DNA from 2 places in the Mesorhizobium sp. Mes31 genome. Region 1 is predicted to be linked to the other one. Evidence: predicted binding sites of a transcription regulator. Region 1 holds the regulator's gene; the other holds the start of a gene.
The links. Region 1 encodes LexA, which represses DNA repair genes until DNA is damaged. Its sites were predicted from a motif close to TGTTCNNNNTGTGTTCNG; they were not measured.
Positions count from the first base shown of each region.

Region 2: NR193_RS21180 (helicase-related protein) is a predicted target of LexA. The motif match lies at 3,531-3,548, and genes of this name have one in related genera.

Region 1 is NZ_JALJRL010000013.1:55,326-60,084, reverse strand. Features, by position in the region: gene NR193_RS21815 (AMP-binding protein) at 1-87, shown strand, start outside; gene kynA (tryptophan 2,3-dioxygenase) at 123-920, shown strand; gene kynU (kynureninase) at 925-2,172, opposite strand; gene NR193_RS21800 (GntR family transcriptional regulator) at 2,333-3,070, shown strand; gene lexA (transcriptional repressor LexA) at 3,451-4,191, shown strand; gene NR193_RS21790 (ComEC/Rec2 family competence protein) at 4,185-4,759, opposite strand, start outside.
Region 2 is NZ_JALJRL010000012.1:153,706-158,464, forward strand. Features, by position in the region: gene phaR (polyhydroxyalkanoate synthesis repressor PhaR) at 1-583, opposite strand, end outside; gene NR193_RS21170 (acetyl-CoA C-acetyltransferase) at 888-2,072, shown strand; gene phbB (acetoacetyl-CoA reductase) at 2,265-2,990, shown strand; gene NR193_RS21180 (helicase-related protein) at 3,716-4,759, shown strand, end outside.

The sequences.
Region 1 (4,759 bases):
CGATCGGTGAAATTCATCGCCGCCTTGCCCAAGACCCAGACCGGCAAGATCCAGCGCTTCCGGCTGCGCACGGAGAAAATCAATTGAGCGAGCCATACGATCCAGCGTCAGAAGGCGCACAGATGTCGTTCAAGGAACGCATGTCCTACAGCGACTATCTGCACCTGGAGAAGGTGCTCGACGCGCAGACGCCGTTGTCGTCCGCGCATGACGAGATGCTGTTCATCATCCAGCACCAGACATCGGAATTGTGGATGAAGCTCGCTCTTCACGAGCTCGGCGCCGCGATCCGCTCCATCCGTGCGGACCGTCTCGAGCCGAGCTTCAAGATGCTGTCGCGCGTCGCCCGCATTTTCGAGCAGTTGAACAATGCCTGGGACGTACTGCGGACGATGACGCCCAGCGAATACACCGAGTTCCGTGACGCGCTCGGCCAGTCCTCGGGCTTCCAGTCCTGGCAGTATCGCGCCATCGAATTCACGGCCGGCAACCGCAACCCGGCCATGCTCGGCCCGCACAAGCACCGGCCGGACCTCAGCCGGAAGCTGGAGGCGATCCTCGCCGAGCCATCGCTCTACGACGAAGCGTTGCTGCTTTTGGCGCGCAACGGATTCGACATCGGCGCCGACGCCAGACGCACGGACTGGCGTGAGACACGCACCGAGAATGAAGAGGTTCTGGTGGCCTGGCAGACCGTCTACCGCGACCCGCAGCGCTACTGGATGTTCTATGAGCTGGCCGAAAAACTGGTCGACTTCGAGGATTATTTCCGCCGCTGGCGCTTCAACCACGTCACGACAGTCGAGCGCATCATCGGCATGAAGCGCGGCACCGGCGGCACGTCGGGCGCGTCCTATCTGAAGAAAATGCTCGAGGTCGTCCTGTTTCCGGAGCTCTGGACGGTTCGCACACGGCTTTGACTTTTCAGGTGACGGCCGTTTTGACCGCGAAGCGGGCATCCTGCCAGGCGCCGGTGCGCAGGATATCCTCCAGCACCTCGACCGCCTGCCAGACATCCCTGTAGCCGACATAGAGCGGTGTGAAGCCGAAGCGGATGGTCGACGGCGCGCGGAAATCGCCGATCACGCCACGCTCGATCAACGCCCGCATCACCTGGTAGCCATGCGGATGAAGGAACGACACCTGGCTGCCACGCTCCTTGCCGTTACGCGGACTTTCGAGTTCGAGGCCGAAGGCGCCGCATCTGGCTTCAACGAGCTGGATGAACAGCTCGGTCAACGCAATGCTTTTCTTGCGCACCGCCGCCATGTCGACCTCGTCCCAGAGGTCCAGCGCGCCCTTGAGCGCCCGCATCGACAATACCGGCTGCGTCCCGCACAGGAAACGGCGGATGCCGACGCCAGCCGCATAGCCCTGTTCGAAAGCGAAAGGCCGCGCATGGCCCCACCAGCCGCTGAGCGGCTGGTGGACATCGCCATGGTGGCGCTTTGCGGCGTAAATGAAGGCAGGCGAGCCCGGGCCGCCATTGAGGTACTTGTAGGTGCAGCCGACAGCGAAATCGGCATTGGCACCGTCGAGCTCGACCGGCAAGGCACCCGCCGTGTGGCAGAGGTCCCAGACGATCAGCGCGCCGGCTTGATGGGCCTTGCGCGTCAGCGCCGCCATGTCGCGCAACTGGCCGGATTTGTAATTGACGTGGTTGACCAGGACGACAGCGACGCGCTCATCGATCAGCTCTTCGATGGTTGGCGCATCGACGCCCTCGAGCTGCAGTACGGTGCCCGGTCGTGTCGATGCCACGCCTTCGGCCATATAGAGGTCGGTTGGAAAGCTGTCGCCCTCGGCGACGATGACCGACCGGTCTGGCCGCATGCCAAGCGCCGCATGAAGCACCTTGTAGATGTTGATCGAGGTCGTATCGCAGACCACCGTCTGGCCAGCCGCGGCGCCGATCAGGCGTCCGAGCTGGTCGCCGAGCGCGACCGGCATGTCGAACCAGCCGGCGGTGTTCCAGGCACGGATGAGATCCTGAGCCCATTCTTGTGTCGCGGCCTTCTGGATCTCGTTGAAGACGGCGGGTGAAGCGGCACCCAGCGAATTGCCGTCGAGATAGATCACCCCTTCCGGCAAGACGAAGCGATTGCGCATGGAGCCAAGCGGGTCAGCGGCATCCATCGCCTCGATTGCTGCGAGATCGGGAGTTGCATTCATGATCGATTGTCCTCCGCGCATAGGCGCGCCCAGATGAACACGACAGGTGAAATCGGCCAGCCGATCATGCGCAGCCGGCGGGACCGTGTCAAACATTATATATAATTTACGACACGGAAGGCTTTCATATATAATCCGAGCGTGCAGTCGTGGATGAGCAATGATGTTGGATGAAGGACACTCGAAGACGGAAGCGGCCTACAGGCTGCTACGTCGCGATATCCTCACGACCCGCCTGAGGCCCGGCGCGCCGCTCAAGCTCAGCACGCTGCGCAATGGCTATGGCATTGGCTGGACACCGTTGCGCGAAGCGCTGTCGCGACTGGAGGCCGAGCGCCTGGTGACTTCCATCAGCAATCGCGGCTTCGCCGTCGCTCCGGTCTCTCGCACCGAACTGGAAGATCTGTCACGCGCCAGGTTGGTGATTGAGCTGCCTCTGCTCCAGGAATCGATCGAGAAAGGCGGCCAAGAATGGGAAGATGCCGTCGTCACGGCCCACTACCGGCTGTCACGCTGCAAGACCGCGGTTGATGACCCTTCCGACGAAGTGGTCGACGAATGGGACGAAAAGCACGAGGCTTTCCACGCGGCGTTGCTCAGCGCGGCAACATCCCCCTGGCTGCTCAACTTCCAGTCCACCATCGCGGATCAATTGCGTCGCCATCACCGCTTCCTGGGCCTGGCGCCAACGTTGCGGGCGGCCACCGGCCTGCTGCATGGCTATGAGGAGGCCATGGAGGCGTTGCGCCAGGCCGTCGCGATCCAACATCACACCGCGCTCATGGAAGCTGCGCTGGATCGTGACATCGAACGCGCGAAAGCGCTGATGACCGCCCATATCGGTTATACGTTGCATGTCTATATCCATGCCGGCGACGACAGCACAAACACGCGGTAAGGTCGGCGAACCAAGGCAAAGCCAGCATTGGCATTTCTCGGGCAAGAGTTGGCGTTTTGGCTTCGTTTCGTTCACGGCGCGTGAACGATCGATGAAAGCGGGAAAGCCGCTTTTCGATGCCTGTCGGCGGCTGATGCCAAGCCTCGGCGCAGGCTGGTCCACAGGCCGTTAACCATAACAATTTCAACGCGTGCCAGTGCACGGCGGCGGCGGGCGGCCGGGGATCACGGCCCGCTGCGGAGCGCCAAATAATTTCAGCCGTCTTAACAAATTCACTAAACTTTAAACGGTTGCGGAACACAACTGGAACAGATAGTGTTTGTTCTGGGTTTGTTTTTCGATTCTGGTTCAAACCTTCGTTCAATGCCTTGGGGGCCGCCATGCTGACGCGCAAGCAACATGAACTGCTGATGTTCATCCATGAACGCCTCAAGGAAAGCGGCATTCCGCCCTCCTTCGACGAGATGAAGGAAGCGCTCGATCTCGCCTCAAAATCCGGAATTCATCGACTGATCACGGCGCTTGAGGAACGCGGCTTTATTCGCCGGCTACCGAACCGGGCGCGCGCTCTGGAAGTGTTGCGGCTGCCGGATTCGATCGCACCCGGCCTCAACGCGGCGCGCAAATTCTCGCCAAGCGTCATCCAGGGCAGCCTCGGTCAAGGCGGCGGCCTTGGCCGGCAGATCAAGCCGGCGTCTTCGCGCATGCCATCGGCCGGCAATGACGACGACGTGGTCTCCGCGGTGTCGATCCCGGTGATGGGTCGCATCGCCGCCGGCGTGCCGATCGACGCCATCCAGCACCAGACACATTCGATCTCCGTGCCGCCGGACATGATCATGGGTGGCGAGCACTATGCGCTGGAGGTCAAGGGCGATTCGATGATCGAGGCTGGCATCTTCGACGGCGATACGGTCATCATCCGCAATGCCGATACCGCAAGTCCGGGCGAGATTATCGTGGCACTGGTGGACGACGAGGAGGCGACGCTGAAGCGGTTTCGCCGCAAGGGTGCCTCGATTGCCCTCGAAGCCGCCAATCCGGCCTATGAAACACGCATTTTCGGACCAGACAGGGTCAAGGTGCAAGGCAAGCTCGTCGGGCTGATCAGGCGCTACTGATCAGGGCTGGTAACCGGCTTTTCAGGTTTGCGATAGGGTGGCAGGCCCCTCGCCTCGCGCGAAAATTTGCGCTGGGTGTGCCAGGGTCGATATGGCCTGTTTACAGCGAAGCTGACCGTTGCCGGCATGATTGCCGATCGGCGGTCGAAGAAGACGGCCGCACTGCCTTTGCGGGCGAGTTGCCGCTTGGTGATGACCAGAACCAGCGGATTGTGACAGGGATCATAGGCTGTCGCGTCATTGATGACGATCAACTCCGCGAAGCCGCAGGCCTTCCATGCATCCTTGCGGTCCTCGACTTGCGCAATGATCGCACCTGAAGGGTGCCTGGCGAGACATACGCCGGCGGTGCAGTAGAAGGGCGCTCCCGGTGGCAGTTCGGCGGAATCGGCGATGTCGAATTGTCCGTCTCCCTCGTCGAACACCTCCGGCACGACGATGGTTTCGGATGCCAGCGCGCGTTTCCAGTTGTCGACGGTGAATTCGTTCGGACGCGCCCGGCTGACCGCGAGTTCGCCGCCGCCGATCGGCAGCGCCACCAGCCTCGCGTCCTCCGAGATCAGCACAT
Region 2 (4,759 bases), on a different contig from region 1:
TGGCCGCGATCTGGTCCTTCAGTTCCTGAAGGTCATCGGGCTTTTCAGGCGTTTCCTTCCTGGCCGGCTCGGGCGTTGGCGCGGCGGCAGGGCCGGGACCCACTGGCGGGAACGGCGTGAACAGACGCATGGCATTCTGAAACATTTCCATGTTGCGGCGCGTCTGCTCTTCCAGCGCCTTGATCGGCGTGGTGATTTTCATCATGTCCAGCGGCGACTTGCCGAGCGCGCCCTTCATCTGCTCGCGAAACCGTTCCTGCTCCTTGGAGAAGGCCAGCATGGACTGTTCGAGGAAGCTCGGCACGATCATCTGCATCTGGTCGCCATAGTAGGCGATCAACTGGCGCAGGAACGGGATCGGCAGCATGTTCTGCCCATCCTTGTTCTCCAGCTCGAAGATGATCTGGGTCAGCACCGGATGCGTGATGTCGTCACCGGTCTTGGCGTCCTGGACGGTGAATTCCTCGCCCTTCTTGACCATCTCGGCGAGGTCCTCGAGCGTCACATAGGTGCTGGTGCCGGTGTTGTAGAGGCGGCGATTGGCATATTTCTTGATGATGATCGGATCGTCTTTCGCGGCCATCTGCATCCTCCCCGGGACACCGGCGCGCGCTGAGTAAGCCGCCGGTAACGATTGTGCCTTTTTTGAGGATATGCGCAAAAGCCTCATAATTCCAAGCAGTTTGTGCAGTGCGGGATCATATAATGCTGCATAGCAGGCAAAATATGCTGCGCAGCAATGCAGGGACCGCCGCCGTGGCAACATGCGGCCTGGTTGCGGCGCATGGGCGCCATGCCCATTTCAGGTTTGACTTGGATCATGGAAAGGGCAAGAAAAGTCCCCAACAATGCCCAAAAACACGACAGCTCGAAGTCTGGAGAAGAAAATGTCCTCTGCCAATTCCATCGTTGTCGCCAGTGCCGCACGCACGGCCGTCGGCTCCTTCAACGGTGCCTTCGCCGCTACCCCGGCGCATGAACTCGGTGCTGTCGTCATCAGGGAACTCTTGTCGCGTGCCGGTGTCGAAGCCGCCGAGGTCGACGAGGTCATCCTCGGTCAGGTGCTGACCGCCGCCCAGGGGCAGAACCCGGCCCGCCAGGCTTCGATCATTGCCGGCCTGCCCAAGGAAACCACCGCTTGGGGCCTCAACCAGGTTTGCGGCTCGGGCCTGCGCGCCATTGCGCTCGGCATGCAGCAGATCGCCACCGGCGACGCCAAGGTGATCATCGCCGGCGGCCAGGAATCGATGTCGCTGTCGCCGCACGCGGAACACCTGCGCGCCGGCGTCAAGATGGGCGACTACAAGATGATCGACACCATGATCAAGGACGGGCTGTGGGATGCCTTCAACGGCTATCACATGGGCAACACCGCCGAAAACGTCGCCCGCCAGTTCCAGATCACCCGCGACGACCAGGACCAGTTCGCGCTGGCCTCCCAGAACAAGGCCGAGGCCGCGCAGAAGGCCGGCAAGTTCAAGGACGAGATCGTCGCCTTCACCATCAAGGGCAAGAAGGGCGACACCATCGTCGACCAGGACGAATACATCCGCCACGGCGCCACGATCGACGCCATGACCAAATTGAAGCCGGCTTTCGACAAGGACGGCACGGTGACCGCCGCAAACGCTTCCGGCATCAATGACGGCGCCGCCGGCGCGCTGCTGATGACCGAGGCGGAAGCCGCAAGGCGCGGCATCACGCCGCTGGCGCGCATCGTCTCCTGGGCGACCGCCGGCGTCGATCCGGCGATCATGGGCACCGGTCCCATTCCGGCTTCGCGCAAGGCATTGGAAAAGGCCGGCTGGTCGGTCGGCGATCTCGACCTGGTCGAGGCCAACGAGGCTTTTGCCGCCCAGGCCTGCGCCGTCAACAAGGACATGGGGTGGGACCCTTCGATCGTCAACGTCAATGGCGGCGCTATCGCCATCGGACATCCGATCGGCGCTTCGGGTGCGCGCATCTTCAACACGCTGGTCCATGAACTGCGGCGTCGCGGCGCCAAGAAAGGCCTCGCCACGCTCTGCATCGGCGGCGGCATGGGCGTCGCCATGTGCGTGGAGGCGCTCTGACGAGATCACTGAACGGGTGGCGATGCATGTCACCCAAAAAGTGCGCAACGGTTTCGGGAAGACGACATGAATGAAAACAGACAGCTAAAGCGCGCCGCCTGAAGTCAATTCAGGCGACGCGCTTTGGCCGCCCGGTCCATATCCAGTGCCTGCCAAGCCCGACAACAGGGCGATATCAAAAAGGGGAAACGCATGAGCAAGGTTGCAATCGTCACGGGCGGGTCGCGCGGCATTGGCGCGGCGATCTCGATCGCATTGAAGAACGCCGGCTATTCGGTTGCCGCCAACTACGCCGGCAACGACGACGCGGCGGCGAAATTCAAGGCCGAGACCGGCATTCCGGTCTACAAATGGTCGGTCGCCGACTACGACGCCTGTGCCGCCGGCATCAAGAAGGTCGAGGCCGATCTCGGCCCAATCTCGGTGCTGGTCAACAATGCCGGCATCACCCGCGATGCCATGTTCCACAAGATCACACGCGAACAGTGGAAAGAGGTCATCGACACCAACCTGTCGGGTGTCTTCAACATGACGCATCCGCTGTGGAGCGGCATGCGCGACCGCAAGTTCGGCCGCGTCATCACCATCTCGTCGATCAACGGCCAGAAGGGCCAGGCCGGCCAGGTCAACTATTCCGCTGCCAAGGCCGGCGACATCGGCTTTTCGAAGGCGCTTGCACAGGAAGGCGCCCGCGCCGGCATCACCGTCAATGTCATCTGCCCCGGCTACATCGCCACCGAGATGGTCAAGGCAATTGACGAGAAGGTGCTCAACGAGCGCATCATCCCGCAGATCCCGGTCGGCCGCCTCGGCGAGCCGGAAGAAATTGCGCGCTGCGTCGTCTTCCTCGCTTCCGACGATGCCGGCTTCATCACCGGCTCGACCATCACGGCCAATGGCGGCCAGTACTTCGCCTGAGACCCGGACAACGGCTCCATACAGGCAATCGCTCTGCGACGAGCGGACCGGGAAACCGGTCCGTTCTTTTAAGGCGGCCCGGCTGCCGCGAAGGCCTCGCTGCGGTGCGATGATCCAATCCGGCACGGAAAGGTTAACGGCGGCGGCACGTCCTGTGCGAAACCCGTGCGCAAACCTGTTGATTGTCGGTGGATAACCTGTTCACAACACAAGATATTGAGGTGAACAAAGCAGGAATATTCCGCGATCGCTGATTCGTCGCCGATTCGTTCCGGCTTTGAGCGGAACGTTAACGATAGTGACCGGAATCGCCTGCCGGATCCTTAACGCGGATTAAGAAAGATCAACAATTTCATAAACTTGGACGAGGCGCACCAGAACATTGCAGTCGTTCACCGGCAAAAGTTAACGACGAGGCTCGCCTTGCATGAAACGGGCCAGTTCGGCGATTCAGCATGTGGTGAGACTCGCGGTTGCAAAATCCACATGTAGCCGTGAACAAAACCTGAATCTGGGTGAGTCACTGATTCGTCGCCGATTCGTTCCAGACTCGTTCCAACTGTTAATCCGCGCCCGACTGAGCGCTTGACACGACCGCCTTCGAACCCTCACCGGAACATTCCGCTTTCGCTTCGCGCGCGAAATCCCTATGTGTCGGCTGTCATACGCGCCACTCGAGGCACGCTCCCGACAACGAGAGGCCAGAAAGCCTTATTTCCAGGTCGATGAACATCCAGCCGAAACACACTGAGCCGCTGATCTTGTCGGGCCGCGACGTGACCGCCGTGCTTGGGCCGACCAACACCGGCAAGACCCATCTCGCCATCGAGCGCATGGTGGCGCACGAGAGCGGCATCATCGGCTTGCCGCTCAGGCTGCTCGCGCGGGAAGTTTACGCACGCGTCTGCGAGAAGGTCGGCGCCCACAAGGTCGCACTGATCACCGGCGAGGAAAAGATCCAGCCGGCCGGCGCCAGATATTCGGTCTGTACCGTCGAGGCGATGCCGCGCGAGACCGACGCCGCCTTCGTCGCCATCGACGAGGTGCAGCTCGCCGGCGACCTAGAGCGCGGCCACATCTTCACCGACCGCATCCTGCACCTGCGTGGCCGCCAGGAAACGCTGCTGCTGGGTGCGGCCACCATGCAGGGCATCCTCCAGCGCCTGCTGAAGGGCGTCTCGGTGGTGACGCGGCCTAGGCTGTCGCACCTCGCCTATGCCGGCTCGAAGAAGCTGACGCGGCTGCCGCGCCGCACGGCGATCGTCGCCTTCTCCGCCGACGAAGTCTACGCCATCGCCGAGCTGATCCGCCGTCAGCAAGGGGGTGCTGCCGTCGTGCTCGGCGCGCTCAGCCCGCGCACCCGCAACGCGCAGGTGGCGCTGTTCCAATCCGGCGATGTCGACTATCTCATCGCCACCGACGCCATCGGCATGGGCCTCAACCTCGATCTCGACCACGTCGCCTTCGCCCAGAACCGCAAGTTCGACGGCTTCCAATACCGAAACCTGTCTGCGGCCGAGCTCGGCCAGATCGCCGGGCGCGCCGGCCGGCATCTGCGCGACGGTACCTTTGGCGTCACCGGCCAGGTCGATCCATTGGACGAGGATCTGATCAAGAAGATCGAAGGCCATGATTTCGACCCGGTGAAAGTACTGCAGTGGCGGACCGCGCATTTCGACTTCGCCAGCCTCGATGCGTTGAAGCGCTCGATCGAGACCAACGCCCCGGTCGAAGGCCTGACCCGCGCGCTGCCGGCGGTGGATGCCCAG